DNA from 2 places in the Halovibrio sp. HP20-59 genome. Region 1 is predicted to be linked to the other one. Evidence: riboswitches for the same ligand, from Rfam matches in the RefSeq annotation. Region 1 holds a riboswitch; the other holds the start of a gene.
The links. A riboswitch is a leader RNA that binds a small molecule or an ion and turns the genes downstream of it on or off. The one in region 1 is predicted to bind thiamine pyrophosphate.

Region 1 (15,098 bases):
AAAGTTTAGTGGGTTAGACAAGGGTGCCATTCACGTCTGTGATGAGCACGGAAAATGTTACCTGCAGGTCACGCGTCGTGGTGAAACGACTCAGGACAGCGCCGCAGTGGAAGCATTTGCACGCTGTTATGTGGCGTTTTCAGGCAAAAACTTTCCGCACTACTTGAAGCCGCTAATGGAGCAGCACGGGGTGATGTTTAACCCTAAACGCCCGCTGGTCATTTATGACAGCATGGGATTTTCGCTTGAACGGTTAGATGGTTTTTCACCGGGTTTAACGCTGCGCCAGTCGTCGTTAGAGGTGCAGGGTAAGCGAGCTGATGCGTTGCTGGAGTTCTCGATTGATTCCGCTGGCGAACCAGTAGGCGTAGGCTCCAAAAAGCTGGTGGTAAGCGGTCTTTGCGATTACGACGCCGATGAAATGGCTGCTATCGTTGACGAGTTTTATCGGCTTAAGGCCGCCTATGAGAATTCTTGATGGGGTAATGGCGGCTTAGCTGACCAGCGGCATGACATCGACCTCTACCTCTAAATGGTGTTCGCCGCCGCCATTCATCACCCCTTTGAGCGGGGCCACATCGGCGTAGTCGCGTCCCCACGCCAGCACCGGGTGCTGCTCACCGGCCACGGTGCCGTTAGTGGGGTCGAGAGCTAGCCAGCCCCAGTCGGGAATCCAAATAGCCAGCCACGCATGAGACGCATCCGCGCCTATAAGCCGTGGCTGGCCCGGCGGCGGCTGGGTTTCTAGGTAGCCGCTCACATAGCGGGCGGCGAGTCCTAACGAGCGCAAAGCGCCAATCGTTAGGTGGGCGAAGTCTTGGCAGACGCCGCGCTGGTTGGCGAGCACCTCGCTTAGCGGCGTCACTAGCGTGGTGAAGCTGGCGTCGTACTCAAACGTTTGGTGAATCAATTCATTAAGCGCCAATGCCGCCTCAACGATAGGCCTGCCTGGAGTGAAGCAGCGGAGGGCAAAGGTGGCCAGCGCATCGTTACGGCGGATAAACGGCGAGTCGAGGCGATAAAGCTGGATGTCGAAATGGTTGTCCTGGCGGAGCTGCTGGACCACGTTTTCCCAGGTTGGCGAGCTACTCGGTAGCGCGGCTAACGGCTGGGTGTAAAGCGGGGTAACCACGGTGACGTCCAGACGCTGGTGGACCTCTTCGAGTGCAAAATAAAGCACCCGATTGCCAAACACGTCGCGGCGTTCGCTCTGCACCTGGGGAGCTGGGCTAATGTGTAATGTCGAGGCGCCGCACTGCTGATAGGGTGTTTTACGCGGTAGCACCCGGGCTTCGTTATGGCACAGCGTGACCGGTGCGCTGTAGTGGTAGCGAGTGGTATGGCGCAGCGTGTAATTCATGCATCGGGCTCCATGCTAACAAGCTGTCTTGGCCGCTCCACGTGGCTGAAATGGCTCTGGCTAATCGCCTCAGAAAGCCGGCTCAAGGGGGCAATCAAGGCATCCAGCAGTTGCGCCAGCGCTGCTTGCGCCTCTGAGGTGTCGGCTAAGTGGCTCAAACGATCAATATCGGCCAAGTGCAGCGCCGCATTGGCCTGAATCAGCAGCCGTCGTTCTGCATTACGGTAAGGCGATGAGCTGCCGGGCAGGTGATCCATTTGCCGCTCAATGCGCTTGAGCATATAGCCCACCGAGCGGGGATTCGTTTCATCGAACAACAATAGGTCCAGAATCGCCGCAGGATGGAGCTCGCTGCGATAGCGCCGTCGGTAGGCGGTAAAGTTATCGGTAGTGGCGAGTACCACTTCCCATAACGCAAGCCCTGGTGAGTGCGGGGCATTAAGGGTCAGCTTGAGCAGCTTGAGCAGCCCTAATACGCGATCCAAAAAACGGCCGATATCCATAAATCGCCAGCCGTAGTGGTGCGGCATGGTTTCGTTGCACAGCCCGAAGAAGGCCGCTAACTGGGCCGATAGCCCTTCGCAGGCGCGCCGTGCTGCACTGGTGCCTAAGTGGGTATTAAGAGTGGCTATTTGCTCGCCTAACTGGTGCGCGACGCGCCAGGAGTCGTCGCCTAGGTGGTCGCGCACGCTGCGAGCATTGCGCATTAGCTGGGCGAACAGTGGCCGCAGCGCCTGCGGGTCGACATCATCGAATTGCGCCAGTAGCGCAGCGCGCTTCTGTTCAAAGCCAATCAGCGGCGCCTGCAGGCGCTGTTCGGTGTTTTCATTGGGTGTGGTGATGTCCAACGCCAGCAGTAGCTCATCCAGCAATTGGTCGGCAATGTCGTCCTGGTCATACTCCATCAGTCTCAGCAGCGCTTCACGCAATAGTCGTGCGCGAGTGTCCAGGCGTTCGCCGTAGCGACCTAGCCAAAATAGGCTTTCAGCCACCCGGCTTGGCAGGTCTGTGCCGTCGCGGGTAGCGACCACAGGGCCACGGGCCTGGCGTAGCTGGCTAACATGGGGCTGGGGCGTGGCCGCCGTCACCCAGACATCCTTGACGATGGTGCTGCTTAACGACGGCGACCCAGGCTTGCCGACCCACGCTAAACCGCCCGGCATGACTTGATAGTCACCGTCGGCGCTGCGCTTTCCACTGACGCTATCCGATGTGCGGGTGATAAAACAGCGTAGGTTTAAAGAGGTGGGCGCTAAGCGCTGTAGGTGGCTATCAAACATCGGCGCAGTGGCGGGTACCGTGGTGGCGTCAGCATTGGCTAGCCGCAACGGCTCGCCCAGGAGGTGCTCGCATAGCGCAGGTAGGTAGTCGGCAAGCACGGGGGCTTCCAAAATGCCCACACCCAAAGCGTTAGACAAGGCAACCTTGCCTGCGCGCATGGCTTGCAGCATTCCAGGCACGCCTAACTGTGAATCGCCGCGCAGCTCCAGCGGGTCGCAATAGGCGTCGTCGCAGTGGCGCAATACGACATCCACTGGCTTTAAACCGCCCAATGTGCGCAGCCATACTTGGGTGTCGCGGACGACGAGATCCTGACCTTCCACCAGCGCAATATTGAGATAATTGGCCAAGTAGGCATGCTCAAAATAGCGTGGGCTAGACGGCCCTGGGGTCAGCAGAATAATCGTGGGATTATCCCGATGGTGATAGGCCATTGCGATGAGCGTGCGGTGGTGCCGGTCAAGAAAACCGGCTAACCGCTTCAATGGCGCATTGCGGTACATATCGGGCAGTGCGCGGGCCATCAGGATGCGGTTTTCAAGCGCAAAGCCCGTGCCTGACGGCGCCTGCAGCCGGTCTGCGATGACTCGCCACTGGCCTTGCGCGTCTTGAATAACGTCCACCGCATGGAAGTTGATCGCGGAACGCTGATCGGGCAGTGACTGATGGCAGGGCAACAGTAAATGCGGCGATGCAAGCAGCGCTTGAGTCGGTAATAGCCCCGCCGCAAACAGCGTTTTGGGCCCGTAAAGGTCGTCATAAAGGGCGCTCATTAACCGGCTGCGCTGGATTAAGCCCGCCGCTAACGTTTGCCACTGCGCTTCATCAATTACCCACGGCAGCGGGTCAAGTCGCCACGAACGCCCTTGGGTGTCGTCGTGTCGATTAAAAATAACGCCGTTTTCGTCTAGCAGTCGTTGGATTTCTTCATGCTGTTGATGGCGGCCTTGCGGACCCAGGGCCTCCAAGCAGCCGAGTAAGCTCTGCCAACCCGGGCGTAGCTGCCCTTGACCATCGAGCATGGCGTCAAACTTGCTGGGCTGTCCCTTGCCTAGCTGATTCAAGTAATCCTCAACGAGTCCGCGTTTAACGGGCGCGAGAAGTGAGGTAGAGACAGGGGCCGTCATTATCCTTGTAATCCTGGGAGGTAAAGAGGCTGATTATCCTGCACTGGCCGCTAAGATAAAAGCATTAGCTTGGCGTCCAGCGCAGGTCTAGCGTTTGTGGTAGCTCCAGGCTGGGGGTTTCCAGCTTGGGAACTTGGTGGCCATGGCTGTGTCCACTGTCACTAAAACGCCCCAGTCGGCGTGCTTCGGCTTCAAACGCATTGACCGGGAAGGTGTCGAAATTGCGACCCGTGGAGTGCGCCACATGGTAAGTACAGCCCGCAACTGAGCGTTGGTTCCAAGTGTCGATAACATCAAACACCAGCGGTGCGTGAATGGGAGTTTGCGTGTGCAGCGCTGATGGTGGCTGCCAGGCACGATAGCGCACCCCGGCTACCGCTTCACCGGTTCTACCCGTCGCGGAAAGCGGTACCCGGCGACCGTTGCAGGTAACCACGTAACGGTCACCGCTCATACCGTTGACTTTGACTTCCAGGCGCTCCACTGAGGTGTCGACGTAGCGGGCAGTACCCCCAGCGACCGCTTCTTCACCCACGACATGCCAGGGTTCGATTGCTTGGCGCAGCTCAATATCCAGCATGGGGGTATGCAAGCGTCCGTGCAGCGGGAAGCGAAACGCCAGGAAAGGGGCAAACCACTCCAGGTCAAAATCGAAACCGTGGTGGCGCAAGTCACTCAGCACGTCGTCAAGGTCACTCCACAGGTAGTGGGGAAGCATCCAGCGATCCTGCAGCGCACTGCCCCAACGCACTGGCTTGGCCCGGTAAGGCGTTTTCCAGCAGCGTGCTACCAGGGCGCGGACCAGCAGCATCTGCATCAGCCCCATGCGGGCATGCGGCGGCATTTCAAAGCCGCATAGTGTTAACAGGCCCAACTGCTTGTCGCTGCTATCCGGCGGGTAGAGTTTGTCGATACATAGCTCGGCGCGCTGGCTGTTACCGGTTAAGTCGGTGAGCAGAGGGCGCAGCAGTTGATCCACTAGCCAAGGCTGGTTCAGGTCGTCTGCGGGTATCTGCTGCAGGGCGACCTCCAACTCGTAAAGGGCCTCGTGGCGGGCTTCATCCACCCGTGGGGCTTTGCTGGAAGGGCCAATAAATAAACCTGCAAACAGGTAAGACAGGCTCGGGTGGTGCTGCCAGTAAGTCACTAAGCTTGCGAGCAGGTCCGGGCGGCGTAAAAACGGTGAGTCATCTGGGGTGATACCGCCCAGGGTGACAGGGTGACCGCCGCCTGTCCCCGTATGACGCCCATCGAGCATGAATTTTTCGGTGCCCAGACGCGCCGCCCATGCATCGGTATAGAGGCGTTCGGTCTGCGCCACCAGCGTTTGCCAACTCGCTGCCGGCATCATATCGACAGTGATCACACCGGCCTCGGGCGTTATCATTACGTTTTCCAAGCATGGGTCCTGAGGCGGTGCGTAGCCTTCAATAATGACCGGACAAGCGAGCTCGCAGGCGCATTCTTCCACGCTGTTGATCAGAGCGAGGTAGTGCTCCAGACGGGTCAGCGGCGGCAGGAAAATATGCAAACGGCCATCGCGTGACTCCACGCATAGGCTGGTACGAATAATACCGTTGTGGTGGTCACTTTCCGCAGGCGCTTGTTCCAAGTCAGCCCATGATAAAGCAGAGAGCGGCAGGCGCAGCCCCATGGGCGAGTCGCCGGGTACTAAGAAAAGATGGTGACGCTTGAACGGCCAGCGGCTAGTTTCCCAGCGGTGGGCTTGGCTAGGCGAATGGCGCAGGGGCAGGGCATAGCCGACCACTGCGTCCAGGCCCTGCTGCAATAGCCGTGCTAGCCGCTGACGTTCAGCACTGTCTGTGATACTGGCGTTACGTGGGTCAACGTTGATCGGCAGCGACTGCTCTTGCCAACGATAATAATCGCTATCTTCATAGGCCGGGATCCAGTAGCGCTCGTCCACGCTCAGGCGCTCGCTTAGCGCTGCGGTAAAACGCTGAGCGATTGCGTCGTCTGCGGCTACCTTGGGAGCCTCGGCCATGAAGGCGAGCAACGTTGGGTCCCGCCATAGCGGTACGCCGTCTTTACGCCAGTAGCAGGCCAGCACCCAACGCGGCAGCGGTTCACCGGGGTACCATTTTCCTTGCTGCTGCTGAATCATACAGCCGGGTGCGAAGGCCGCCTGAAGGCGAGTCATTAGCGCCTCCGCGCGTTCGCGCTTGTGTTCGCCTAGTGCGTGAGTATTCCACTGTGGGCTTTCCATGTCGTCGACCGACACAAAGGTTGGCTTGCCGCCCATGGTCAGGCGTACGTCCTGCTGGTTAAGTTCAGTGTCAACCTGGTCGCCTAGCGCACCGATTCGCTGCCACTGCACGTCGCTATACGGCTTGGTGGTTCGCGGGTCTTCGTGGATGCGCTCGACTTCCATGGTGACATCAAAGCTGACCTCACACTTTTCGGAAGATCCAGTAATCGCGGCCGCGCTGCCGATGGTAGGGGTGGCGGCCAATGGAATATGGCCTTCGCCAGCGAACAGGCCTGAGGTTGGGTCCAGGCCTACCCAGCCGGCCCCAGGCAGGAACACTTCGGTCCAGGCGTGTAGGTCGGTGAAATCTTCATCGCTACCGCTGGGGCCATCCAGGGCTTTGACGTCTGACTTGAGTTGAATCAAGTAGCCCGACACAAAGCGTGCGGCGAGCCCCAGGTGACGAAAAATCTGCACCAGCAGCCAGGCACTGTCGCGGCAGGAGCCGCTGGCAAGCATCAGCGTTTCTTCGCAGCTTTGCACGCCGGGTTCTAAACGCACCAAGTAGCCGATGTCGTCCTGCAGGCGCTGGTTAAGCGCGACCAAAAAATCGACGGTCGTGGTGGGTTCGCGCGGAACGGCTTCAAGCCACGCCATCAGCCGCGGTCCGGCTTCAGTGATTTCCAGATAGAAGCTTAATTCTTGGCGCAACAACGCTGGGTAGGCAAACGGAGCCGTTTGGGCTACCTCATCTAAAAAGAAATCAAAGGGATTAATGACCGTCATTGAGGCAATTAACTCAACGGCAATGGTTAGCGCTTGTCGCGGTTCGGGAAAGACGACGCGGGCATTAAAGTTGCCGAATGGATCCTGTTGCCAATTAATAAAATGGTCATCGCCGGAGAGTTTGAGCGAGTAAGCCTCAATATGCGTGCGACAGTGAGGCGCCGGGCGTAGGCGAATCACATGCGGCGAAAGGCGCACCGGGCGGTCAAAGTGGTAAGTCGTGCGATGATGCAAGGCAACGCGAATGGTCATGGGCCACCCTCAAAGGAACCGTTATCAACCGGATAGTCGGTTGCGTTAGGGAATAACCGAATGCTCCGCAAGTATCGTTCCACTTTTACTTTTTTGCAGCTGGTATCTGACCTAAGACGTTTAACAAAAGTGTAAATGCGTTAATGCACCAAATTAAAGCTTCTTGTGTGCGCTAAAGCGGTGCAATAAGACACTATTTTGTGCTTGAGATTGCTAATAAGTAACGTTTGGGTAAGCAATCGTTGAAATAACGCCAAAGCTGGTACGTATATTGCTCTAAATTGTTTGAATGTTTTGCAAGCGGCAGACCTACACTGAACATTGAGGATGTTGCTGCTTTTACCCCAGCGCCAGGAGAGCGCCCATGAGCCAAGTAAATTGGAATAACTATGCGTGTAGTGACTATTACGATGAGCTGATGGTGGCACCCGGTCAGCCGCGCGCGTCAGCGGGTGAACTGTGCAATATGTTGGCAAGGTTTAGCGCTGAAGAGTTGGCAGAGCGAAAAAACGCCGCCGAGATTGCTATTCGTACCATGGGTATTACCTTCACCGTTTATTCTGAAGGGTCCATGATCGACCGGGCTTGGCCCTTTGATATCGTGCCGCGGATTATTCCTGCCAGTGAGTGGCGCAAAACTGAGGCGGGCCTTAAACAGCGCGTGCAGGCGCTAAATTTATTTATCGATGATCTTTACCATGATCAAAAAGTGATTAAGGACAAAGTGCTGCCAGCAGAAGTGCTGGCGCAATCGGTTAACTTCCGCCCCCAGTGTGTTGGTATTAACCCACCTCACGGCGTGTGGGCGCATGTTTGTGGCTCGGATTTAGTGCGCGATGGCGACGGTACGCTCTATGTGCTGGAAGATAACTTGCGTATTCCTTCCGGCGTTTCTTACATGCTTGAAAACCGTAACGTCACTAAGCGGGTGCTGCCGGAGCTGTTTGCCTCAGGCAAAATTCTGCCCGTGGACGACTACGTAGCCAATCTTTACGACATGCTGGCGGCCATGTCGCCGCGACCTGGGGATGATCCGCAGGTGGTGGTACTGACCCCTGGTATTTATAACTCCGCCTACTTTGAGCATGCCTACCTCGCTCAGCAAATGGGCGTGGAACTGGTACAGGGCAGCGACCTAGTCGTTGATGACGATGACGTGGTGTATATGCGCACCGTAGAAGGGCGCCGCCGGGTCGATGTGATTTACCGTCGTGTGGACGACGAGTTTTTGGACCCGGAAGCCTTTAACCCTAAATCAATGCTAGGGGTGGCGGGGCTAATGCGCGCTTGGCGGGCAGGCAATGTGGCGCTGGCTAATGCCCCGGGCGCTGGCGTAGCGGATGACAAAGTCGTCTATGCCTTTGTGCCCGCGCTTATTCGCTACTATCTCGATCAGGAGCCGCTGTTGCCCAACGTGCCCAGCTATTTGTGCATGTTTGAGGAAGACCGCCGCTATGTGCTCGACCATCTTGAGGAGTTGGTGGTGAAGCCCGCCAACGAGTCAGGGGGGTACGGTATGCTGATTGGGCCGCGCTCAACTAAAGAAACCCGTGAAGAGTTTGCCCGTTTGATCGAGGCGAACCCGCGCAATTACATGGCCCAGCCCACCCTGGCACTGTCGACGACGCCAACTCTTTCCGATGGTTTAGCGCAGCCTCGCCATGTGGATTTACGCCCGTTTATTCTCTCAGGGCCTGAAATCCACGTGACCACCGGTGGCCTTACCCGGGTGGCGCTAATTGAGGGCTCGCTGGTGGTCAACTCTTCTCAAGGCGGTGGCAGTAAAGACACCTGGATTGTAGAAACCGACGATAAAGCGGCAGCGGCCGCGGTGAAAGGAGCCTAACGCCATGCTGTCACGCGTTGCAGAAAACCTCTATTGGATGGCGCGTTATATCGAGCGCGCAGAAGATACCGCACGCCTATTGAGCGTCAATAGTCACCTAATGCTCGATTTACCCGGGCGCCTGCCGCTGGGCTGGGCGCCACTGATTGAGATGACCGGCAGCCGGGAGGCCTTCACTGCCCGCCATACAGACTTTGATGAACGTAGTGTGGTGCACTTTTTATGCGCTGATGCCGACAACGATATTTCGATTATTTCAGCACTGGCTAGCGCTCGGGAAAATTTGAGAACCACCCGAGACGTGGTTCCGCGGGAGATTTGGGAGGAAATTAACCAGCTATATTTAAATGTGTCAGATCACGTCGAAAACGGTGTTAGTCCGCGGCGGCGGGATAGCTTTCTTAAAAACGTCATACGTGGCTGCCAAACGCTGACCGGGCTCATTGAAGGCACCTTGAGCCATGGTCCGGCGCGCACTTTTATTGAGCTGGGGCGCCAGTTGGAACGGGCCGATATGACCACGCGGATTGTTGATGTGCGCTCTGCCAGCTTGTTGCCGCAAAACCCAGAAGAGCTGCTGCCGTTTGAGAATCTGCAGTGGATGAGTGTGCTTAAATCGATTACCGCTTATCAAATGTATCGCCAGCAGGTGCGTCTGCGCGTGCGCGGGCCGGATGTGCTGCGCTTTTTGTTGCAAGACCCCAATCTGCCGCGCTCGATCGCCTGCAGCCTTGAAACACTCGGCTACGAGCTGACGCTCTTACCTCGCCAGGACCGGCCGGTGGCGACTGTCTCCTTGGTGCGAGCCGACGTGGTAGATGCCGATATTCAAGCGCTTGCCCATTCGCCCAGTAAGCTGCATGCATTTATCGATGAGTTGCAGATTGGCTTTGCCGCCATCCACGCTATGCTGAGTGCGACCTATTTCGTCAATGATGACGCCGTGCCGATGGCGGCGACGCAGCACCAAAGTCAGCACCACGTGGGCGAAAACGATAATGACTAGCGGCCTTTCCGGTGGCTTAAAAATTGTCGAATAGTGGCAGGCTTTCTTCGAGTAACTGCTCGATTGGGTCAAGCTGGCTTTCGTGTAATACAAGCAGGTAAGACTCATCCATAAAGCTTGAAGCGGGTGGGACCAGTAGCGCGAACTCTCCCTCTTCAAGGTGAAACTCGTGTATTTCACGCAAGCCGTGTGATGTCAGGCACTGCGTGCTCCGGTAGGCGTCGTCTTCGCTATACACCAAGCGATGGTACATTTTAAACAGAGTGTAGAGAGCCAGTCCGCCCTCGAAAGTTTGCCAGTGAGCCGGCGTGCTGCGAATGTCTCGGGGAAGGCGTTGGCCCAAGGTTTCGGCATTTGCAATCGCCTCGGCTAGCGGATCGTCAAGAACGGCGGTGGTGTCGGTCGGTAGAGCGGTATTGTGCTTGGAGGCATATTCAAAGTCTTTGACCGCGCGCTTGAAATCGTCCACGTTATTAAGCGGATAGTCGATGTGCTGAAGGTCTTCCGGCTCATAGCCGCCATTTTCCCAGCCGTGGATAACCCGCAGGGTTACCTGCCCGCGTTGCATCGGGCGGGCCAATAGCATATGCAGCATAATGCGAATATGCAGCTGACGCTCATCCGTCTCGTTGTCGAACGCGCGGTAGGGGTCGGCAAATAGTTCGTTTAGCCGACCAACGGTGTGTTCCTTGGCTTCGTTATGAATCATGACGGTGTCCCTTTAAACGAGCTGCTTATGCGGATTGACGCGCTGCTTTTATGATAGATCGCTAACGCAGTATGGCGGGCAGAGCAGCGGATGAAAAGTTTCTTATGCTCGCGTTTTACTATGCGTTAGCTAAACCGTTTTAATGAGGTAATTCATCGTCATCACACCCAGCGGTTATGTGATTATTTTTTAATGCGTTTTTAATCTAGCTGACCTATTGTGAACAGCGTTTAAACTTTACTAACGTGCGCTTTTAATTGAAGATAGCGTTGAGATACTTACTTAAATTCACTGTCGCCAGGGGAGCCTTTGTTGGAAAAGGCTGAGAATGCGCAGCGCGCAGACCCTGGAACCTGATCCGGTTCGTACCGGCGGAGGAAGTGCGACATGCTTTACCTGACATCAGCCGTGCTGGGCGCGGCGCTATGCTGTTTTGCTTATTTAGGTTTACGTGCTCGCTGGGTGGATGGCCCGGTTGATGACTATGTCACGGCACGCAATTCGCAAACATCCTCGACCCTTGGACTCTCCTTTCTTGCCTCTGGTATGGGCGCCTGGATTTTGTTTGCGCCCCCTGAAATTGGTGCTTTTGTAGGGCCTTTAGCACTGGCGGGTTATGCCGTAGGGTCGGCTTTGCCATTTATCGTATTAGGCCTTTACGGGCCTAAAATCCGCCGGGTGTTACCCGAAGGCCGAAGCATCGCTGAGTTCGCCGAAGCTTGCTACGGCAGGGGGGTAAGGCACTGGGTAACCTTGGTCTCTGTTGGCTATATGGCTTGTTTTTTGGCCGCAGAGCTAACGGCCATCGGGGCGATCACCGGGTTACTTTCTGACGTGCCGCCTGCGCTAGTGATTATCGGCGTGGCACTAACCACGCTTATTTATACGGCAGTGGGCGGGCTGCGCGCCAGCCTGGCTACCGACCGCTGGCAGGCTTGGCTTTTGCTAGCGCTACTGTTGGCGGTGGGCAGCGTCGCGTTATGGCGGTTGCCCGCAATCCCAGACGGGGCGACGCTGCCTTCAGTGCCCGTAACAAACGCGCTCAGTGTGGCGCTAACGCTCGTCATTGCGGTCACGGCGGCCAACTTGTTCCACCAGGGTTATTGGCAACGCGTTTGGGCTGCCCAGGATGATCAAAGCCTGGGGCGTGGCGCCTGGTTAGGCGGAGGCATGACCGTTGTCGTCGTGATGATAATTGGCAGCTTGGGCACCTTGGCGGCAATGAGTGGCGTCGCACTAGGTGAGCCGCCAATACCGTTTTTTGCGCTACTGTCTGAGGCACCCGCTTGGCTATCGTTACCGGCGCTGGTACTCGCCGTTACCTTGGTGGCCTCCAGCGTCGATACACTACAGAACGGTATTGCTTCCCTGGTAGTGGCCCGCAGCGAGCAACGCGGCGTCTCATTAGTGGCTGCCCGCTGGATTACCATCGCCTTGATGATTCCAGTGGTTATCATTGCCTTGCAGGGGTTATCCGTACTGCGGCTGTTTTTAATCGCCGACTTACTGTGTGCTGCTATTGTGGTCCCCGTGCTGCTGGGCCTGTGGCAACGAATGACACCCTTTGCCGCAGTAGGGGGCGGAATTGCCGGGCTAATCGGGGCCGTTTTACCTGGCTGGATTAGCCAAGGCAGCCTTGTGGCGGGCTTCTTGGCGGCTAGTTTTCCAGGCAGTGTGCCGACCTTAGGGCCGTTTCTGGGGGCGCTGGTGGCTTCCACCGTGGTTAGCGTGGTACTCGCAGGGGTGATTAGAAAGTAGACAACCATAAGCAGGAAGGCGCCAATCGCGTTATGATGGTGGGTAAACGCCTACCATGATGGGTGATATCAAAATGGCTTACCCTATAACACCTGATGAAGATGCGCGCTTGGCAATTCTGCATGAGCTTGAACTGCTTGATACACCTCATGAGCCCGTCTTTGACCGTGTTACCCGGCTGGTGACGAAACTGCTCAACGTACCCATTGCAACGGTATCGTTGATTGACGCTGATCGGCAGTGGCTTAAGTCGAGCATCGGTGTCGAGACGCGCGAGACGTCAAGAGATGTGGCTTTCTGTGCGCATACCATTATGCAAGCTGAACCTCTCATCGTCGAAGACGCCACGGCGGACGAACGTTTTGCTAATAACCCGTTCGTGACCGCTCGGGAAGGCATTCGCTTTTACGTTGGTTTTCCACTGCTCTCTTCCCAAGGCTTGCCGCTTGGGGCGCTGTGTGCCATCGACACTAAACCGCGTACGCTACAACAAGATGAGTTAGCGGTTATGCAAGACCTAACGGCTATCGTCACCGATGAAATTCACCTACGTGAACGGCTGGTATTTGAGAAGAAGACCAAGCAGGCCACGCAGCAAGCGCTGAAAGCGTTTCATGAAAGTATGGAAAGCCAAATAGAGCGGCGTACTAGCGAGCTCAATCTGGTCATCGAATCGGCCTACGACGCTTATATTAGCCTGGATACACAAGACGTGGTTTTGGACTGGAACCGCGCAGCGGAAATGATGTTCGGTTGGTCACGCAAACGAGCGCTGGCAAGGCCGATCACTCAGCTAATGTTTCCACAAGGGTTACCCGCCAGCGACGAACAAGCGCCGTTGATTTCCACCGCCCAACGCCACGACGGTAGTCAACTGCCGGTAGAAATCCGCATAAAATCGTTGCGCATTGATGGCCAACAGCGGCGCAGTTTGTTTATCCACGATATTACCGAGCGTCAGCAGTTGGAGCGGCTTCGCGACCAGGAAGCCCGTGAAGATGTATTAACCCAGCTGCCCAACCGGCGCGCCCTGAATGAACGCATGACTGAAGCGATGGCACGTGCGCGCCGCTCGCAAAAAAACCTTGCCGTGCTGTTTATGGATTTAGACGGGTTTAAGGCGATTAATGATCAGCACGGGCATGCCACCGGCGATACGTTGTTGCGTGAGATTGCTAAGCGATTGAAATCGGCCGTCCGCGAAACCGATTATGTCGCCCGCTGGGCGGGGGATGAGTTCGTGGTTTTATTAGAAAGCGTCGCCTCCGACGCTGTTCAACCGTTGGCTCAGTCCCTCGTGGATGTAACAGAAAAGCCGGTCGCGATGGGCGAGATAAACCTGAGGGTAAGCACCAGTATAGGTGTCGCTCTCTATTCACCTAGCGCTGGGGAAACCGCTCAAGAGCTACTTAAACGCGCTGATGTAGCCATGTACGAAGCTAAACATTTAGGCAAGGCCCAGGTAAGCATGGCACGCCCTGCCGATAGTACTGCTCCCGATGTACCCAGTCTCAAGGATGAACATGATTAGAACGCTTTTGACCACCCCTGATGGGGCGGTTCACGAAGGTGATGAAGACCTGTTCGCAATGTGGCAAGCCACACCCGATAGCCATATCTGGATCGATATGCAGGGCGAGACTCAAGAGCGCGAACGGACTATTTTAGGGGCTTTTGAGTTGCATCCGATGTCGATCCAGGACGCACACAAAGAGCGCCACCCGCCGAAAATAGAAGAGTTTGATAACCACACGCTGATTATTTATCGCGGCATCTCGTCATTCGATGCAAAGCTGAACTACCAGCCTCAGCAGCTGTGCTTCTTTGTCGGCGAGAGGTTTCTAATTACCCTTCATCCCGGGGAGGCGTTAAGTATTGAGCGCCTTTTCAACGACCACGGCAAAACGCTTTTAGCACATCACCCGGAGCACGTGGCGCTGAGGGTGATGTATATATCCGCAGGCTTCTATATCGACAGCCTGCTTGAGTTTGAAACGGAGCTAAGTGATCTCGAAGATGAGCTGTTAGAAAACGGTAATGATGTTTTGATGCGCAAGATCATCAGCTACCGTTCTCGATTGGTCAAAATGCGCCGTATCTTTAGTTATCACAAAGGGATCACTCAAGAGCTGACGGCCTACGACTATGAACATCTGCCCCGTGAAGCAAGTGAAACCCTGCACGCGATTAACGATGTGGCCGAACGTTTTGAACGGCTCTACACCCTGACCCAAATGTACTACGATATTTGCGGCGACTTAGTCGACGGCTATATCTCTATTTCTTCCCACCAGTTAAACATCACCATGCGTGTACTTACGGTGATCACCGCGATTTTTGTGCCACTGACCTTTATTGCCGGTATTTATGGCATGAATTTCGACAATATGCCCGAATTGCGCTACGAGTATGGTTACTTTTTTGTCTGGGGCGTGATGCTTGGAATCGGTGGACTATTGATTTTACTTTTCAGGCGCAAGCACTGGTTTTAGCGTCAAGTAACTAGGCTAGCGCCCCTTTTGTCGGCATGTTGAGCTTTTAGGTGAGCGAAAAGTTGACGCATTAATATGTGGTTGGCGGCTGTCTGTGGCATCCTCTGCAGCGACCAAGACTATAAGGCTTAAAGCCGTCACTAGCGTATTACCTGGGAGTACTTCCATGACCATTATGATTATTGGCCTGCTGATTTTTTTAGGCAGCCATTCCGTGCGTATTTTTGCTGAAAACTGGCGTCAGCAGCAGATTGCCAAATTTGGTAAGACCA
Region 2 (15,098 bases), on a different contig from region 1:
GACCACGACCACGACCACGACCACGACCACGACCACGACCACGACCACGACGATCATGGTCATTAAGTATTAAAGGGCAAGTATTAATGCCGCCTTCGGGCGGTATTTTTTATGGCGATATAAAGAAGATCACATAACCGAAAGTTGCATTTTTTGCTGTCAATAAGGAGACTAGCAGCCCTCCCCTTTCCTAACCGTCACTGCGAAGAGCCCTTTCTAATGCGTCTAAACGCCGATTTTAGCCACTTTGCCTGCGTTACCCCAGAACAGTATCAGTGGACCAGCTCCCCCAGTGCGGGCGTAGAACGTATGATGTTTGACCGCATTGGTGATGAAGTTGCCCGCGCGACCAGCCTTGTCCGCTATGCACCCAATACGCAGTTTGAGCGGCATTGCCACGGCGGCGGCGAGGAAATTTTGGTGCTAGAAGGCGTTTTCGCCGATGAGCATGGCCGCTATCCTGCAGGCAGTTATCTACGCAACCCTATCGGCACCGGCCATACGCCGCAAATTGGCGATGAAGGCGCGCTGATCTTTGTCAAACTGCACCAGTTCGACCCTAACGACACGCTGCAGTTGGCGGTACCGGCCCACCGACTTCCCTGGCAGCCGGACCGGCGCCCACGCATTGCCTACAAAATGCTGCATACCTTTAAACAGGAGCGCATCAGCCTAGAGTGCTGGGCATCGGGCACGTCTATTGCTTACCCCACGCTGCTGGGCGGTCTGGAATTTTTGATTCTGGAAGGGTCGTTGAGCGATAGCGAGCAGAGTTACACATCAGGCACCTGGTGCCGTTACCCAAGCGGGTCGGCACCGGCGTTAACCGCCGGTGATAATGGTGTCATGATGTATCTCAAACGCGGCCACTTGCCTGCGGCTTAGCTGCGCGATAAGCCGAGAAACGGCAATACCGTGAGGGCTACGATAAGGCCTACCGCAAGCAGGACTAGCACGACTTGCATTGGGTGAGCGGACAAGCGTTTCCAAAGCGTCATTTGCTCACCCCGTTCGACCGCTGCCTGATGCTCGCGCTGGGCACGTTCGAGGCGGTCAGCTTGATAGGCGTTTAAGGCGGCGATAGCGGCATCATGCTGATGCGGGTCGCGCAGCCAGATAGCATCAACCCCCAGGCGGAAAAAACCCGCCTGGGTTTCATAGGTATCAAAGCCTTGCGCAGCCAACAAGTCGCGCACCTCCATGGCTTCTTCGTCGGTCACATGACGCAACCGGAACAGTAGCTCAGCCATTGGCTTGCCTCATTAGTCGCTCTTTCCTACCATCAAGTCAGCTTGAATTACTTCAATCCAGTAGCCGTCCGGGTCTTTAATGAAGATAACGTCCTGCATTTTCCCTTGGTCGGCACGCTTAACGAAGGTGACGTCGTGCGCATCGAACCACGCCTGGGCCGCCGCCAAGTCCGGCACATTAAAGCAGATATGCCCAAAGCCCTGGGGTTCGGCATTGCCATCATGGTAGGCAAAGTCGTCCTTGTTTTCGGTGCCCCAGTTATGGGTCAGCTCCAGCAACCCTTTCTGGCTAAAGGTCCAGGCGGTTCGTGCTGGGGCATCTTCCGGCACGCTGTCGCTAGGCTCAAGGTTGGCCAGGAAGTAGAGCGAGAACTGCATCTCTTCAAAATCCAGCCGCCGCATCACCTGCATACCCAACACTTCTGAGTAGAATGCGAGCGCTCGCTCGGGGTCTTTCACCCGCAACATGGTGTGGTTTAAACGAAACCCTTGGGTCTCGGGCGGCGAGGCGACGGCGCCAGGATGCTGCTCACCTTGAAAACTCATGTGGCTCTCCTTTAAATAATCGACGACATTAACTTCATCTATTTTTTTGACAAAACCGATACAATTTATAAGCATCAGTGCGGGTTAGCCTACTCGGCAACCGCCAACGTCGCATACCGTACTGACAACTATTTACCATGAGGGCTCAGAAGCGATAATTCTAGCCCTAACTGTTGAGGAGGCCTTATGCAACGTGATCGTAATGTGTTGGGGGAGCCGTTAACGCCTTGCTGTCATTCGCCTAAGACAGGGTTTTATCGCGATGGTTTTTGCCGTGTTGGCGCCAATGACCTTGGCGTCCACTCCGTTTGTGCGTTGGTCACCGAAGAATTTCTGGCCTTCTCTAGAGCGCAAGGCAATGACTTGGTAACGCCCCGCCCTGAATTTGGCTTTGCAGGCTTACAGCCGGGTGACCGCTGGTGTTTATGTGCCCGCCGCTGGCAAGAAGCGGCTCAGGTTGGCTTAGCGCCACCGGTCATTTTATCAGGCACCCATGAAAAGACCTTGGAAATCATACCGCTCGAAAAGCTGCAGCAGCACGCCCTGGATGCACTACGCTAAAAGGTAAAAGTTATTTGGAAATCTTTAACAAAACCCCTACACTGAAACTCAAAGCCTTTTATATTGTATCGGATTTCATACAAAGATTACGGATGCCTCGTTGGGGCGTCCTCTAGGAGTTTCCCATGCCTGCGATTGATATGACTCTCGGCGACCATTTGACGCTTAAGCAGTTGTCTCATGCCCTTCACAATGGTTTTTCACCGATTGTAGAAGTGGAGTCGATGGACGGTATCTATAAAGTACGCTTTCACCATGCCAATGGCGTTTCGGACCTGAGCGACGAAAAGGGTCGCGTGTATACGTTCACGGGTACGGGGGAAATACGCGATACCCTAGGGCGGCTGGGCCTCACCCATGGGGTGCTTACATTTGCCGATCAGTGCGGCGACGAGATGATTGGCGTAGCGGGTAAAGCTATAACGCCAGACGAAATGTTGACTTACGGTACGCGCATCTCCTTTCGTTAAGCACCAGGTTCTATCAAGGCTTTACAGCACTCGCTTTGCCAAGGATAGTAGCAACACGACAGGGGCGCCCTACTCACGTTGGGCTGAGAAGCACCCTTTGAACCTGAACCGGATCAAACCGGCGTAGGGAGTCATGGTGCCGCCCACCACCTCCCTGCCGGGAGGACGTTATGACTCTATCCCCGCTTGGCGATTACCTTAAAGCGCTGCGTGCAGATACTCCGCTTGTCCACTGCATAACCAACTATGTCGCGATGAACAGCACTGCCAATTTGCTGTTGGCGATTGGCGCTTCCCCCGCCATGCTGCATGCCCAAGAAGAAGTTGCCGAGTTTACCGCTCTTTCTGGGGCTCTCTCCGTTAACATTGGAACCATTTCGCCCCATTGGGCCGATGCCATCCTGACCGCCACGGCAACCGCCAATCAGCACGCTATCCCTTGGGTGTTGGACCCCGTCGCCGTCGGGGCCACGCGTTACCGCCAAACGCTATGCGCGAAGCTGCTGGCTGCTAAACCAACCGTGATTCGTGGCAATGCGTCAGAAATTCTTACCCTTGACGGGCTAACTAGCCAGGGCCGTGGTCCTGATTCAACAGCTGCCACCGAGCAAGCTGTAGAGGCGGCCATCACGCTTTCAAAAAAGCACGGCTGCATTGTAGCGATGACGGGTGAAAGCGACTGGGTAACCGATGGCACTCATCACTACCGACTAACGGGTGGCCACCCTCTGATGCCCCGCGTAACCACTCTAGGCTGTGGCCTTAGTGCGCTGGTGGCGGCTTTTGTGGCAGCCAATCATGCAGCGCCCCTGGGCGCAAGCGCCGCGGCCCTGGCCTGTTTTGCCGTGGCGGGGCAACGAGCAGGTAACCATGCCCAGGGGCCGGGCAGCTTTCAAGTGGCACTACTTGATGCGCTTTATCAGCTTAGCCCGGATGACCTTAGCCATCATGCGCAGTTGGAGACGACTCATGCCGTTTGATCTCTCGCTTTATCTGGTCACCGACGCCACGCTATGCCGCCGTGTTGGCTTAGAGCAGACGGTTGAGGCCGCGGTGAAAGGCGGTGTCACCATCGTCCAGCTGCGCGATAAGCACGCCAGCGATGAACAGATGATAGCCCAGGCCAAGCGGTTGAAAGCGGTTTTGGCGGGTACCGGCGTGCCGCTGATTATTAATGATCGCTTGAAGGTGGCATTAGCAAGCCAAGCCGACGGTCTGCATGTCGGCCAAAGCGACACCCTGGCCGAAGAAGCCCGCAACGTCATGGGACAAGGGGCAATTATTGGCCTGTCGATTAATACCCTGGAACAGCTGCAAGCAGCGCCAATTGAGCTGCTCGACTATGTCGGGCTTGGCCCGGTGTTTGCCACCGTGAGCAAACAGGACCACGCCCAGCCCATCGGCTTTGACGGCCTGGCGGCATTGGTTAAAGCGTGCCCGCTGCCCAGCGTTGCCATTGGCGGCCTGAAAGCGGATCATGCGATTAGCGTACAGCGGGCAGGAGCGAATGGTTTAGCGGTGATATCGGCTATTTGTGGTCAGCCCGACCCTTACCAGGCAGCGCGCGCTTTTCCGGTTTTCCAAGCTGCTTCGGTGTCATGAATCAGTTAGAGCATATCGTGGCTTTTGTGCGGGTAGCCGAGCTGGGTAGCTATACCCGCGCCGCCGAAGCGCTGGATATTTCCCGCACTCGCGTCTCCCGCCAGGTCATGGCACTGGAAGAGACATTGGGTGCGCGACTGATCCAGCGCACCACGCGACGGCTACATCTCACTGAGGCCGGAGAGCGCTACCTGATCCGCGCCCAAGGGGTACTGCAAGTGCTTGAAGAAGCCGCCGCCGAAGTGGGCCAAGGTACCAGCGATGTGCGCGGGCGGCTGCGCGTAAACGGGCCGATGAGTTTTGGTACCCGCTACCTAGCGCCGCTCGTCGCCCAGTTTATGCATACCCACCCGGCGCTAGAGGTGCGCCTGGATTTGAACGACCGCCGCGTCGACCTGTTGGAGGAAGGGTATGACGTAGCGATCCGTATCGGCAGCCTGCCCGACTCCAGCCTGGTGGCGCGACGCCTGACCCGTTGCCGCCTGCTGTTCTGTGCCTCGCCGGCGTATCTTGCCGCCCACGGTGAACCCAGCAGCGTTAAAGCCCTTGCCGAGCACCGCTGCCTGCGTTACCGCAGCGGCCAACAGAGCGCTGACTGGAAGATTGCCACGCAGTCATTGACGGTCAATGGCCCACTGGAAAGCAATAACGGCGATGTACTCACCCACGCCGCGGAAGCGGGCCTCGGCATCGCTCAGCAACCCAGTTTTCTGGTCACAGAGAGTATCGCCAACGGGCGTTTAGTGCCCATCTTGACCAATGAGCCAACGGTGCGGCTCGATGTTCATGCGCTCTACCCCGCCCGGCGCTACCTGCCCGCCAAGGTTGAGCGCTTCATCGACCTGCTCACCGAAGCGTGGGGCGATCCGCCGGTTTGGGAGCAACACATTGGATTGTCGCCCATTACGCAACAGTGATGTGCAAAACCCACTGATTATCTCACGCTGATCCGACTGTAAAGTAGCTTTATCAACCACTCGATGGAAGCTACTACGATGACAACGCAGACTCACTCCACCCCCTCTTTACAGCCCCATGCCATCTCGCTACTGCGCGTTTCACTGGGTGTGATGGCCCTTGCCCACGGTTTACTCAAGGTGTTTGTGTTTACCCTACCGGGCACCGTTGGCTATTTTGAATCACTGGGTTTGTCAGGGTTCCTGGCTTACTTGACCATTGCTGCCGAAGTAGGCGGTGGGGCCGCCCTGATTCTGGGTGTGTATACCCGCTGGGTGAGCCTGGCACTGGTGCCGGTACTGCTTGGCGCTGCGTGGGTGCATCTTGGCAACGGCTGGATGTTCTCAAATACCGGCGGCGGTTGGGAGTTCCCGGTGTTCTGGACGCTGGCGTTAATCGTGCAAGCGGGCCTGGGCAGCGGCCGCTGGGTGCTAAGTAACCGATTCGCCTAACACCTAACACTATCGCCTAACCCTATTGCCAGCGCTTGCTTACCGCCAGCGTTGGCAATGCTGCTGAGGATACTCACTCATGTTACCTAGCCTGTTTATTTCCCATGGTTCGCCCATGCTGGCCCTCAATAAAACCCCGGCTCATGCCTTTCTACGTGAACTGGGCAGGCAGCTTGCGCCCAAGGCGGTGGTAGTGGTCTCAGCGCATTGGGAGAGCTTAGCGCTCAAAGTCAGCACCAGCGCCAAGCCGGAAACCATTCACGATTTTGGCGGTTTCCCACGGGCGCTTTTCGAGTGCCAGTATCCCGCCCCTGGGAAACCGGAACTGGCCGAACGGCTGGCCGTGTTACTGGGGGCCGAGCGGGTAGAACGCGGCCTGGATCACGGCGCCTGGGTGCCCCTTTCACTGATGTTTCCTGACGCCAATGTGCCGGTTGTCTCGTTATCGCTTCCGGTACGCTGGAGCAATGCGGAGCTGACCACACTGGGCGAGCACCTGTCGGCACTGCGCGAAGAAGGGATTTTGGTTATCGGCTCGGGCAGTCTGACCCATAACCTGTATGAAATCATGCCCCTGGAGAGCCCTATGCCCGCCTGGGTAGGTGCATTTGCCACTTGGGTAAGCGAGCGCCTTATCGACAATGATCGTGAAGCGCTGCTTAGCTGGGAGCGCGCACCCTATGCGCAGGAGAACCACCCGACCCCTGAACACTTCCAGCCATTGCTGGTGGCTATGGGGGCAGGAGGCGACGCAAAACAGCTGCACCACAGCGTAGAGCACGGTGTGCTAGCAATGGATGTTTATGCGTTTAGCTGATCGCTACCCCTAACGATTCAGGTTGTGCTGCTTTGGAAGGCGCGAGATCACGCATTATCAGCGCAAACTCAAGCTGTTCAGGAGTAATGCTGACATTGGGGACGGGGATACGCACGCGATGCCCCGAGCCAGGTGCTGCGCTTTGCGCTTCACCTCGTAAGTTCTCGATATGGTCAAGCACGAAGCGGTGATTGCCACTTGGCAGCATAAGCTCCATGCCATCCCCCACTTCGAAACGGTTTTTAACCTCGACCTCCAACCTGCCACGAGCCGGATCGAAACCCAGGACTTCACCGACGAATTGTTGGTGAACGCCGATGGAATTACCCTGTTCATAGCTTTGGAATTCACCATGCACATGCCGTTGATAGAAGCCTTCGGTGTACCCTCTGTTGGCCAGATTCTCCAGCTCATCCATTAACCCTTTATTGAAGGGACGCCCAGCAACGGCGTCATCTATGGCTTGCCGGTAGACTTGCGCTGTACGCGCGACGTAATAATGGGATTTGGTGCGCCCTTCGATCTTTAGCGATGCCACACCCATTTGCGTCAGTCGCGCCACGTGCTGCACCGCTCGCAGGTCCTTGGAGTTCATGATGTAGGTGCCATGCTCATCTTCATGCACGGGCATCAGCTTACCTGGCCGGGACACATCTTCAATCAGCGCCGAACGCTCATCCTGATTGGCAACCGCTGCAGGGCCAGCGTCATGGGTGGGTGTTAAATCGCCCGTGTCATCATGAGTTGCCGCAATGGTGTTGTATTTCCAGCGGCACGCATTAGTGCAGGTGCCCTGGTTAGGATCTCTGTGATTGAAATATCCCGATAGCAGGCAGCGCCCGGAATAGGCGATACACAATGCGCCATGGACAAAGGTTTCAATCTCTAATCCTGGACACTGCTCGCGTATTTCGCCGATTTCCTCAAGGGATAGTTCGCGGGACAAAATAATGCGGCTAATACCTTGCCGCTGCCAGAACTGAGCGGCGGCCCAGTTGACGACATTCGATTGCACCGAGAGATGAATCGCTTGCTCCGGCCAGCGCTCGCGCACCATCATAATCAAACCGGGGTCTGACATAATCAGCGCATCGGGCCCCGCCTCAATCACCGGCTGCATATCCTGAAGGTAGGTTTTCAGCTTACTGTTGTGCGGGGCAATGTTGGAGGCAACGTAAAACTGCTTACCTCGGGCATGGGCGTACTCAATACCACGATGTAAGTTATCAATTTTAAAATCATTGTTGCGCACCCGAAGAGAGTAGCGCGGCTGCCCCGCGTAAACCGCATCAGCCCCATAGGCAAACGCGTAACGCATGTTCTTAAAGGTACCGGCAGGGGAAAGCAGTTCAGGCGCTTGCATAGACAGTCACCGTAATCAGAGCGATGGCACGCAGCAGGCTGCGCTGAAAGGGCTGGATTATAACCCTGCCAAACGCGCTGTCTTGATCAGCTGATCGCTTCGATGACCCAGATCAAAAAGTAACGGTAAAGTGACCTCTGTTAAGCTGAGGGACGGCGTTTAAGGGTAGTTCTTCGGTCGTGATACGCCACCGCCAAGCCGCTGCCCATTATCAAGGCACTGCCTACCCAGACCCAGATATCCGGCATTTCGCCCCAGAACCACCAGCCCAGTAGCACCGCCCAGAGCATGGCGGTGTAATCGAACGGCGCGGCGATGGCCGCAGGGGCAAAGCGAAAAGCCAGGGTGATAAAGGCGGTGGCCGCCACGCCCAACACGCCAGAGGCGAAAAACCCCAGCCAATGCCACGGCTGGGGCGTTTGCCATACCCAGGGCAGCGTTAGCGCGGTCACCACCAAGGGCACAGATGTCATGTAAAACAGCATCGCCCACAGGTGTTCGCGGGCGCCATAGCGCCGAGCGGTAATCATCATCAGCGCATAAAATAGCGCTGCGCCTACCAATACCACGGCGCCCAATTGAAACGCATCGCTACCCGGGCGCACCACAATCAGCACCCCCGCAAACCCTACGAAGGAGGCGATCAGCACCGGTGGATCAATCCGCTCGCCCAACAATGGCACCGAGAGCAGGGTCACAAAAAGCGGCGCCACAAAAGCGATCGCCGTGGCCTCCGCCAAAGGTAGCAGCGTTAAGCCCCATACAAAGCAAACCATCGTGGCGGTATAAATCAAGCCACGCAGTAGATGTACACGGGGGCGTTTAGTCCGCAGTTTACCCAAACCGCCGGCAAAGTAGGCGAGTAAGGCGATTAGCGGCAACGAAACCAGCGCACGGAAAAAGATAATCTGCAGCGGCGAATGCGTTTCCCCCAGCCACTTGGAAACGGCGTCGCCTGAGGCGAGAAATAAGACGCCCATGCACATACAGAGCATGCCTTTTAGCGAGGTTGTCACCGCGATCTCCCTGTTCACTGGTCAATATAAAGTGCCAAAAAAGAAAAACCCCGCCAATTAGCCATTGGCGGGGTGGTAGCGGCAGACCACCTTATTTATAAGCTGGCGTTCACCACCATGCAGTCCATCCCTTGGGAATGCAGCGCGCGACATGCTTGATGAGCGCGCTGCTCGTCTAACGCCATTAAACGGGCACGATAAACTGGGCTTTGGCCGTCGACCGTATCGACGGCCACGCGTCCTCTTAAGTTCTGTGCGATTCGTTGCGCCGCTTGCTGAGCCAGCTGACGGGCCTGTGCTTCCTGGCTGAAAGCACCCACTTGCACGCCCCAGCCGCCGACCGTTTCATTGGCGGCTAGCTGACGTTCTCGTTCAATAAACGCTCTCAACGGATCTGGTTGCGACGCGGCGGGTGTTGCTGCCGGTCGCTGAATCGTCGCTATATCGGCTAGCTGGGCTTCTAGGTCCACACTGGGCGGGGAAGCAGCAGCCGTTTCGACGACTGCCAGTAACGGCTGCCGTGTGGCTGGATTGGCTTGCACTGGCTGAGCAGGCGGCGCAAAGGCCATAAACTCGCGTGAGAAGCTCGTGTCAGCCATCCAGCTTTGCTGGTCACGCAACGACGCGCGTAGAAAACTACGGTCGAGCAGATTGGCCATGTGCTTGTCCCGGGACTGGGATGAGAACCCGCCCATCACGACACCCACCAAACGGCGATTACCACGCACAGCGGTCGTGGCGACATTAAAGCCAGAGGCGCGAATAAAACCTGTTTTTAGGCCGTCAGCGCCTGGGTAGTCACGCACCAAACGATTGTGGCTAGTATGCCGGGTACCCCGGTAGCTAAACTCTTGCAGGCCGAAATAGTGGTAATACTGGGGAAAGTCCTGCATGACGCGAACCGAGAGCGTCAGCATATCCCGGGCGGTGGTGATCTGACCGTTATCTGGCAAGCCAGAAGCATTACGAAAGGTGGTGGCATGCATGCCCAGCTCGCGCGCTTTGCTGGTCATTATTTGGGCAAACTGCGCTTCACTGCCACCCAGTGCTTCGGCAACCACGGCGGCAACGTCATTGGCCGAGCGAACGGCAAGCGCGCGGATAGCGGTATCCACCGGGATAGAGCTACCGGCAGCCAGCCACAGCTTTACCGCAGGCTTGGCAGCCGCATAGGGGGAGACAGGCAAGGGTTGGTCTAAACGCAGCGTACCGTCTTCCAACGCTTCAAAGGTCAGATACAGAGTCATCATTTTAGTCAGCGAGGCGGGATAGCGCTGGCTATCGATATTCTCCGCATACAGCACTTCGCCATTATCCAAATCCACCACGACCCCCGCGTAACGCGGGTTGCCAGCTTGAGCGCTAGTGATCATTGCCAACATCAGTAGCACAGCCATACTCAATGACCATACCGAAGGCGCTCCAGCGGCGCTTGTTAACCTCGCATACATACCTGCCCCTTGCTTGTTATCAATGCGCTAGTACCGCGATTCACTGTTTAACTACCATGCCACACTCAAGGCACAACGCAAGGCTTTCCCCAGGCAGCAATAGCAACGCTCACTACGTTTAATAATAAGCCGAGTATAGGTGATAAATACGCCATTAAGCGGAGAAATAGAGAGGATAAATGCGCGTATAAAAAAACCGACCCAAAAGGGTCGGTTTTCATTCGCTGCTAAACACGCTTAGCGCAGAGCATTACTCTTCTGCGGCGGCGTCTTCAACGATCGGACGGTCAACTAGCTCAACGAACGCCATAGGTGCGTTGTCGCCGGTGCGGAAACCGCACTTGAGAATACGGACATAACCGCCCGGACGCTCGGCATAACGCGGACCTAGTTCGTTGAACAATTTGCCGACGGCTTCTTTAGAGCGCGTACGGGCAAACGCCAAACGACGGTTTGCAACGCTATCCTGCTTAGACAAGGTGATCAGCGGCTCGATAACGCGACGCAGCTCCTTGGCTTTGGGCAGGGTTGTCTTAATGACTTCATGTTCGACCAGCGAGACAGACATGTTCTTGAACATGGCCTGACGATGCGAGCTGGTGCGATTCAGATGACGACCACTCTTACGATGACGCATGGTTGTAATTCCTTACCAAACTGGGACTCAAGTCGACGCTCACGCGGAGGCCTTGTCGTCCTTCAGGCTTGCCGGTGGCCAATGTTCCAGCCGCATGCCGAGGGACAAGCCGCGAGCTGCCAATACATCTTTGATTTCATTCAAAGATTTTTTACCGAGGTTCGGTGTCTTCAACAGCTCAACTTCTGTGCGCTGGATAAGATCACCGATGTAATAAATATTCTCGGCTTTTAAGCAGTTCGCGCTGCGAACAGTCAACTCAAGATCGTCTACGGGGCGCAATAGAATTGGATCGACATGATCCTCTTCCTCTTCGACTTCCTGTTCTTTATCAGCTTCCAGGTCGACGAAGGCGGCCAGCTGCTCTTGCAGGATGGTCGCACTGCGACGGATAGCCTCTTCCGGATCCAGGGTACCGTCGGTTTCCAAATCGATAATTAACTTATCGAGGTCGGTGCGCTGCTCAACACGAGCGGCTTCAACCGAATAGGAAACACGGCGGACAGGGCTGAAGGTGGCATCCAGCTGCAGGCGGCCAATAGCACGTGTCTCTTCATCAGAGCCGCGAGCGTCAGCCGGTTCGTAGCCACGACCCAGCGCTACCTTAAGCTGAATCTTCAGCTCGGCACCTTCATTGACGTGCGCAATGATGTGGTCCGGGTTAACGATTTCGACGCTGTGATCAAGCGCAATGTCGCCAGCGGTGACGACGGCTGGGCCCTGCTTGTTCAGCGTGAGCACCGCCTCATCGCGGCTGTGCATTTTAATCGCAACATCTTTCAAGTTCAGGAGGATTTCAATAACATCTTCCTGCACCCCTTCGAGGGCACTGTACTCATGCTCGACACCGGCGATTTCAGCCTCTACCACGGCACAGCCGGGCATAGACGAAAGCAGAATGCGACGCAGTGCATTCCCCAGGGTGTGACCGAAACCACGCTCGAACGGTTCGAGAACGATTTTGGCATGATGTGCGCTGATTTCTTCGACCTTGATATCGCGGGGACGAAGAAACTCTGTCACTGAACGCTGCATATGAACACCTTTCAGGCTGCCAAACGGATACTTGGTACTCTGTTACGACCTGGCGCTGGCAATAAACGGCGCCAGGTCGACAAGAAACAGGAAACTGCTTACTTGGAGTACAGCTCGACGATCAGATTTTCGTTGATGTCGGCAGACAGGTCACCGCGTTCAGGCAGAGCCTTGAAAGTGCCTTCCATCTTCTTGGCGTCGATTTCGATCCAAGCGATATCGCCACGGTTGGCCGCAATGGACAACGCGCTTTGAATACGTGCTTGGTTCTTCGCCTTTTCGCGAATGGAAACAACGTCACCTGGCTTCACTTGGTAAGAAGCTACGTTAACGGTGCGGCCGTTCACGGAAATCGCCTTGTGACTGACCAGCTGACGCGCTTCAGAGCGAGTCGAGCCGAAGCCCATGCGGTAGACGACGTTATCCAGTCGGGATTCAAGCAACTGCAACAATACCTCACCGGTCGCGCCTTTCAGGCGAGCGGCTTCTTTGTAGTAGTTACGGAACTGTTTTTCGAGTACGCCATACATGCGACGTACTTTTTGCTTCTCGCGAAGCTGCAAGCCGTAGTCTGAAAGACGCTGACGACGCTGGCCGTGTACACCCGGGATCTGCTCGGATTTACACTTTTTCTCGAAGGGAGTCACACCACTCTTTAAAAAGAGGTCGGTGCCTTCACGACGAGACAATTTGCACTTCGGTCCAATATAACGGGCCATGAATCTGTCTCCTTAAACGCGGCGTTTCTTCGGCGGACGGCAGCCATTATGGGGAATGGGCGTCGCGTCTACGATGCTTTGCACGCGGAAGCCGGCGGCGTTCAGTGCGCGCACGGCGGATTCACGACCGGGACCTGGGCCTTTGACCAGTACATCTACGTTTTTCACACCATACTCGGCTGCAGCAGTTGCTGCACGTTCACTTGCCACTTGAGCAGCGAACGGGGTGCTCTTGCGAGAACCACGAAAACCCGAACCACCGGCAGTCGCCCATGAAAGAGCGTTGCCCTGGCGGTCTGTGATCGTCACGATCGTGTTGTTAAAAGAGGCATGGATATGCGCAATCGCATCCACTACCTGCTTTTTAACCTTTTTACGGTTACTACGCGGGTTAGCCATGTTGATGTCTATTCCTGTCGTTACGCCGGCCCTCTATTAAAGAGCCTGCGTATTATTTGCGGATCGGCTTACGCGGGCCCTTACGGGTGCGCGCATTAGTCTTAGTCCGCTGACCACGCAGCGGAAGACTACGACGATGACGCAGACCACGGTAGCAACCTAAGTCCATGAGACGCTTAATGTTAAGCGTGACATCACGACGAAGGTCGCCTTCTACGGTGTACTTGCCAACTTCAGAACGCAGGGTGTCGACTTCTTCAGCAGACAGATCCTGGATCTTGGCATTCATGGCAATACCGGCTGCGACACAGATGTGCTCAGCACGGGTACGGCCAATCCCGAAGATGTAGGTCAGCGAGATCGCCGCATGCTTGTTGTCCGGGATATTGACGCCTGCAATACGGGCCATCAGCTTACTCCGAAATTTGAGCGGCTTGCTCGTTTATTCATCTATAAAAGGCGCAACAGCATACCCCTTTGAGTGCCCTAAGGCAAGGGGCATGCTGGCACCCGCTTAATACAACCCAGGTATTAACCCTGGCGCTGTTTGTGCCGTGGCTCGCTGCAGATGACGCGGACAGCGCCATTGCGACGAATGATCTTGCAGTTACGGCACATTTTCTTTACGGAAGCTCGAACTTTCATCGATCTTTCTCCAAAAACCGGCTCGCGGCGCGCCCTCACTAACTTAATAGGGGTGGACGGCGCCTCAGCGCATGATACCGCCGCTACCGTAGCCTTTCAGGTTGGACTTCTTCATCACTGAGTCATATTGATGCGACATGAGATGCGACTGCACCTGGGCCATGAAGTCCATGATGACCACGACTACGATTAACAACGAGGTACCGCCGAAGAAAAACGGCACGTTCCACGCCACAATCAAGAACTGGGGCATCAAGGAAACCGCAGTGATATACAAGGCACCGAACAAAGTCAAACGTGTCATGACCTTGTCGATATAGCGAGCGGTCTGCTCGCCGGGGCGAATGCCCGGCAGGAAAGCGCCTGACTTTTTAAGATTGTCAGCCACATCCTTGGGGTTGAAGACCAGCGCTGTGTAAAAGAAGCAGAAGAATACCACTGCCGCCGCGAAAAGCAAGATGTAAAGCGGTTGACCTGGGCCTAATGCCTGAGATGCACGCTGCAACCACTCCATACCTTCGCCAGCACCAACCCACTGACCAATAGAGGCCGGAAAGAGCAGAATGCTGGAGGCAAAAATCGCCGGAATAACGCCGGCCATATTAACCTTCAAAGGCAGGTAGCTACTTTGCCCTGCATACATCTTATTGCCCACTTGTCGCCGAGGGTAGTTAACCTTGAGGCGGCGTTGACCACGCTCAATGAAAACGACAAAGGCGACAGTCGCAATACCTAACACAGACAGCGCTAACAGCGGCAGAACATTCCAGGCCCCTTCATTACGGGCAAGCTCGAAGGCTTGACCCACGGCACTGGGCAGTCCCGCAACAATACCGGCAAAGATCAGCAGCGAAATACCGTTGCCGATGCCCTTCTCGGTAATCTGCTCACCTAACCACATCATAAACACCGCGCCCGACACAAACGTGATCACGGCGGTGAAGTAGAAGCTAAAGTCAGCTGTGTACGCGATGCCTTGGCTAGCCAGGCCGACAGACATGCCGGTAGCCTGGACAAACGCCAGTATCACCGTGCCATAGCGGGTGTACTGGCTAATCTTGCGGCGGCCAGCCTCACCCTCTTTCTTGAGTTGTTCAAGATGAGGGGAGACCGCAGTCATGAGCTGCATGATAATCGACGCCGAAATATAGGGCATAATACCCAGGGCGAGGACACTC

Region 2: linked by a shared signal. The riboswitch ahead of thiM (hydroxyethylthiazole kinase) and the one ahead of RZA33_RS02040 (sodium:solute symporter) in region 1 are both predicted to bind thiamine pyrophosphate.

Annotation. Positions count from the first base shown of each region.
Region 1 covers NZ_JAWJUW020000001.1:425,153-440,250, forward strand. Annotated here, with positions in the region: gene RZA33_RS02005 (DUF3581 family protein) at 1-478, shown strand, start outside; gene RZA33_RS02010 (transglutaminase family protein) at 494-1,360, opposite strand; gene RZA33_RS02015 (circularly permuted type 2 ATP-grasp protein) at 1,357-3,768, opposite strand; gene RZA33_RS02020 (transglutaminase family protein) at 3,833-7,015, opposite strand; gene RZA33_RS02025 (circularly permuted type 2 ATP-grasp protein) at 7,380-8,861, shown strand; gene RZA33_RS02030 (alpha-E domain-containing protein) at 8,866-9,867, shown strand; gene RZA33_RS02035 (hypothetical protein) at 9,884-10,576, opposite strand; TPP riboswitch at 10,866-10,974, shown strand; gene RZA33_RS02040 (sodium:solute symporter) at 10,964-12,334, shown strand; gene RZA33_RS02045 (diguanylate cyclase domain-containing protein) at 12,408-13,865, shown strand; gene corA (magnesium/cobalt transporter CorA) at 13,858-14,826, shown strand; gene RZA33_RS02055 (NnrU family protein) at 14,993-15,098, shown strand, end outside.
Region 2 covers NZ_JAWJUW020000012.1:117,595-132,692, reverse strand. Annotated here, with positions in the region: gene RZA33_RS14195 (cupin domain-containing protein) at 220-885, shown strand; gene RZA33_RS14190 (DUF6164 family protein) at 882-1,250, opposite strand; gene gloA (lactoylglutathione lyase) at 1,263-1,796, opposite strand; gene RZA33_RS14180 (DUF2237 domain-containing protein) at 1,983-2,357, shown strand; gene RZA33_RS14175 (hypothetical protein) at 2,483-2,827, shown strand; TPP riboswitch at 2,878-2,974, shown strand; gene thiM (hydroxyethylthiazole kinase) at 2,998-3,807, shown strand; gene thiE (thiamine phosphate synthase) at 3,797-4,429, shown strand; gene RZA33_RS14160 (LysR family transcriptional regulator) at 4,426-5,346, shown strand; gene RZA33_RS14155 (DoxX family protein) at 5,410-5,838, shown strand; gene RZA33_RS14150 (class III extradiol ring-cleavage dioxygenase) at 5,918-6,655, shown strand; gene yegQ (tRNA 5-hydroxyuridine modification protein YegQ) at 6,648-8,018, opposite strand; gene RZA33_RS14140 (DMT family transporter) at 8,159-9,034, opposite strand; gene RZA33_RS14135 (D-alanyl-D-alanine carboxypeptidase family protein) at 9,130-10,431, opposite strand; gene rplQ (50S ribosomal protein L17) at 10,736-11,122, opposite strand; gene RZA33_RS14125 (DNA-directed RNA polymerase subunit alpha) at 11,162-12,157, opposite strand; gene rpsD (30S ribosomal protein S4) at 12,256-12,876, opposite strand; gene rpsK (30S ribosomal protein S11) at 12,889-13,275, opposite strand; gene rpsM (30S ribosomal protein S13) at 13,328-13,684, opposite strand; gene rpmJ (50S ribosomal protein L36) at 13,807-13,920, opposite strand; gene secY (preprotein translocase subunit SecY) at 13,985-15,098, opposite strand, start outside.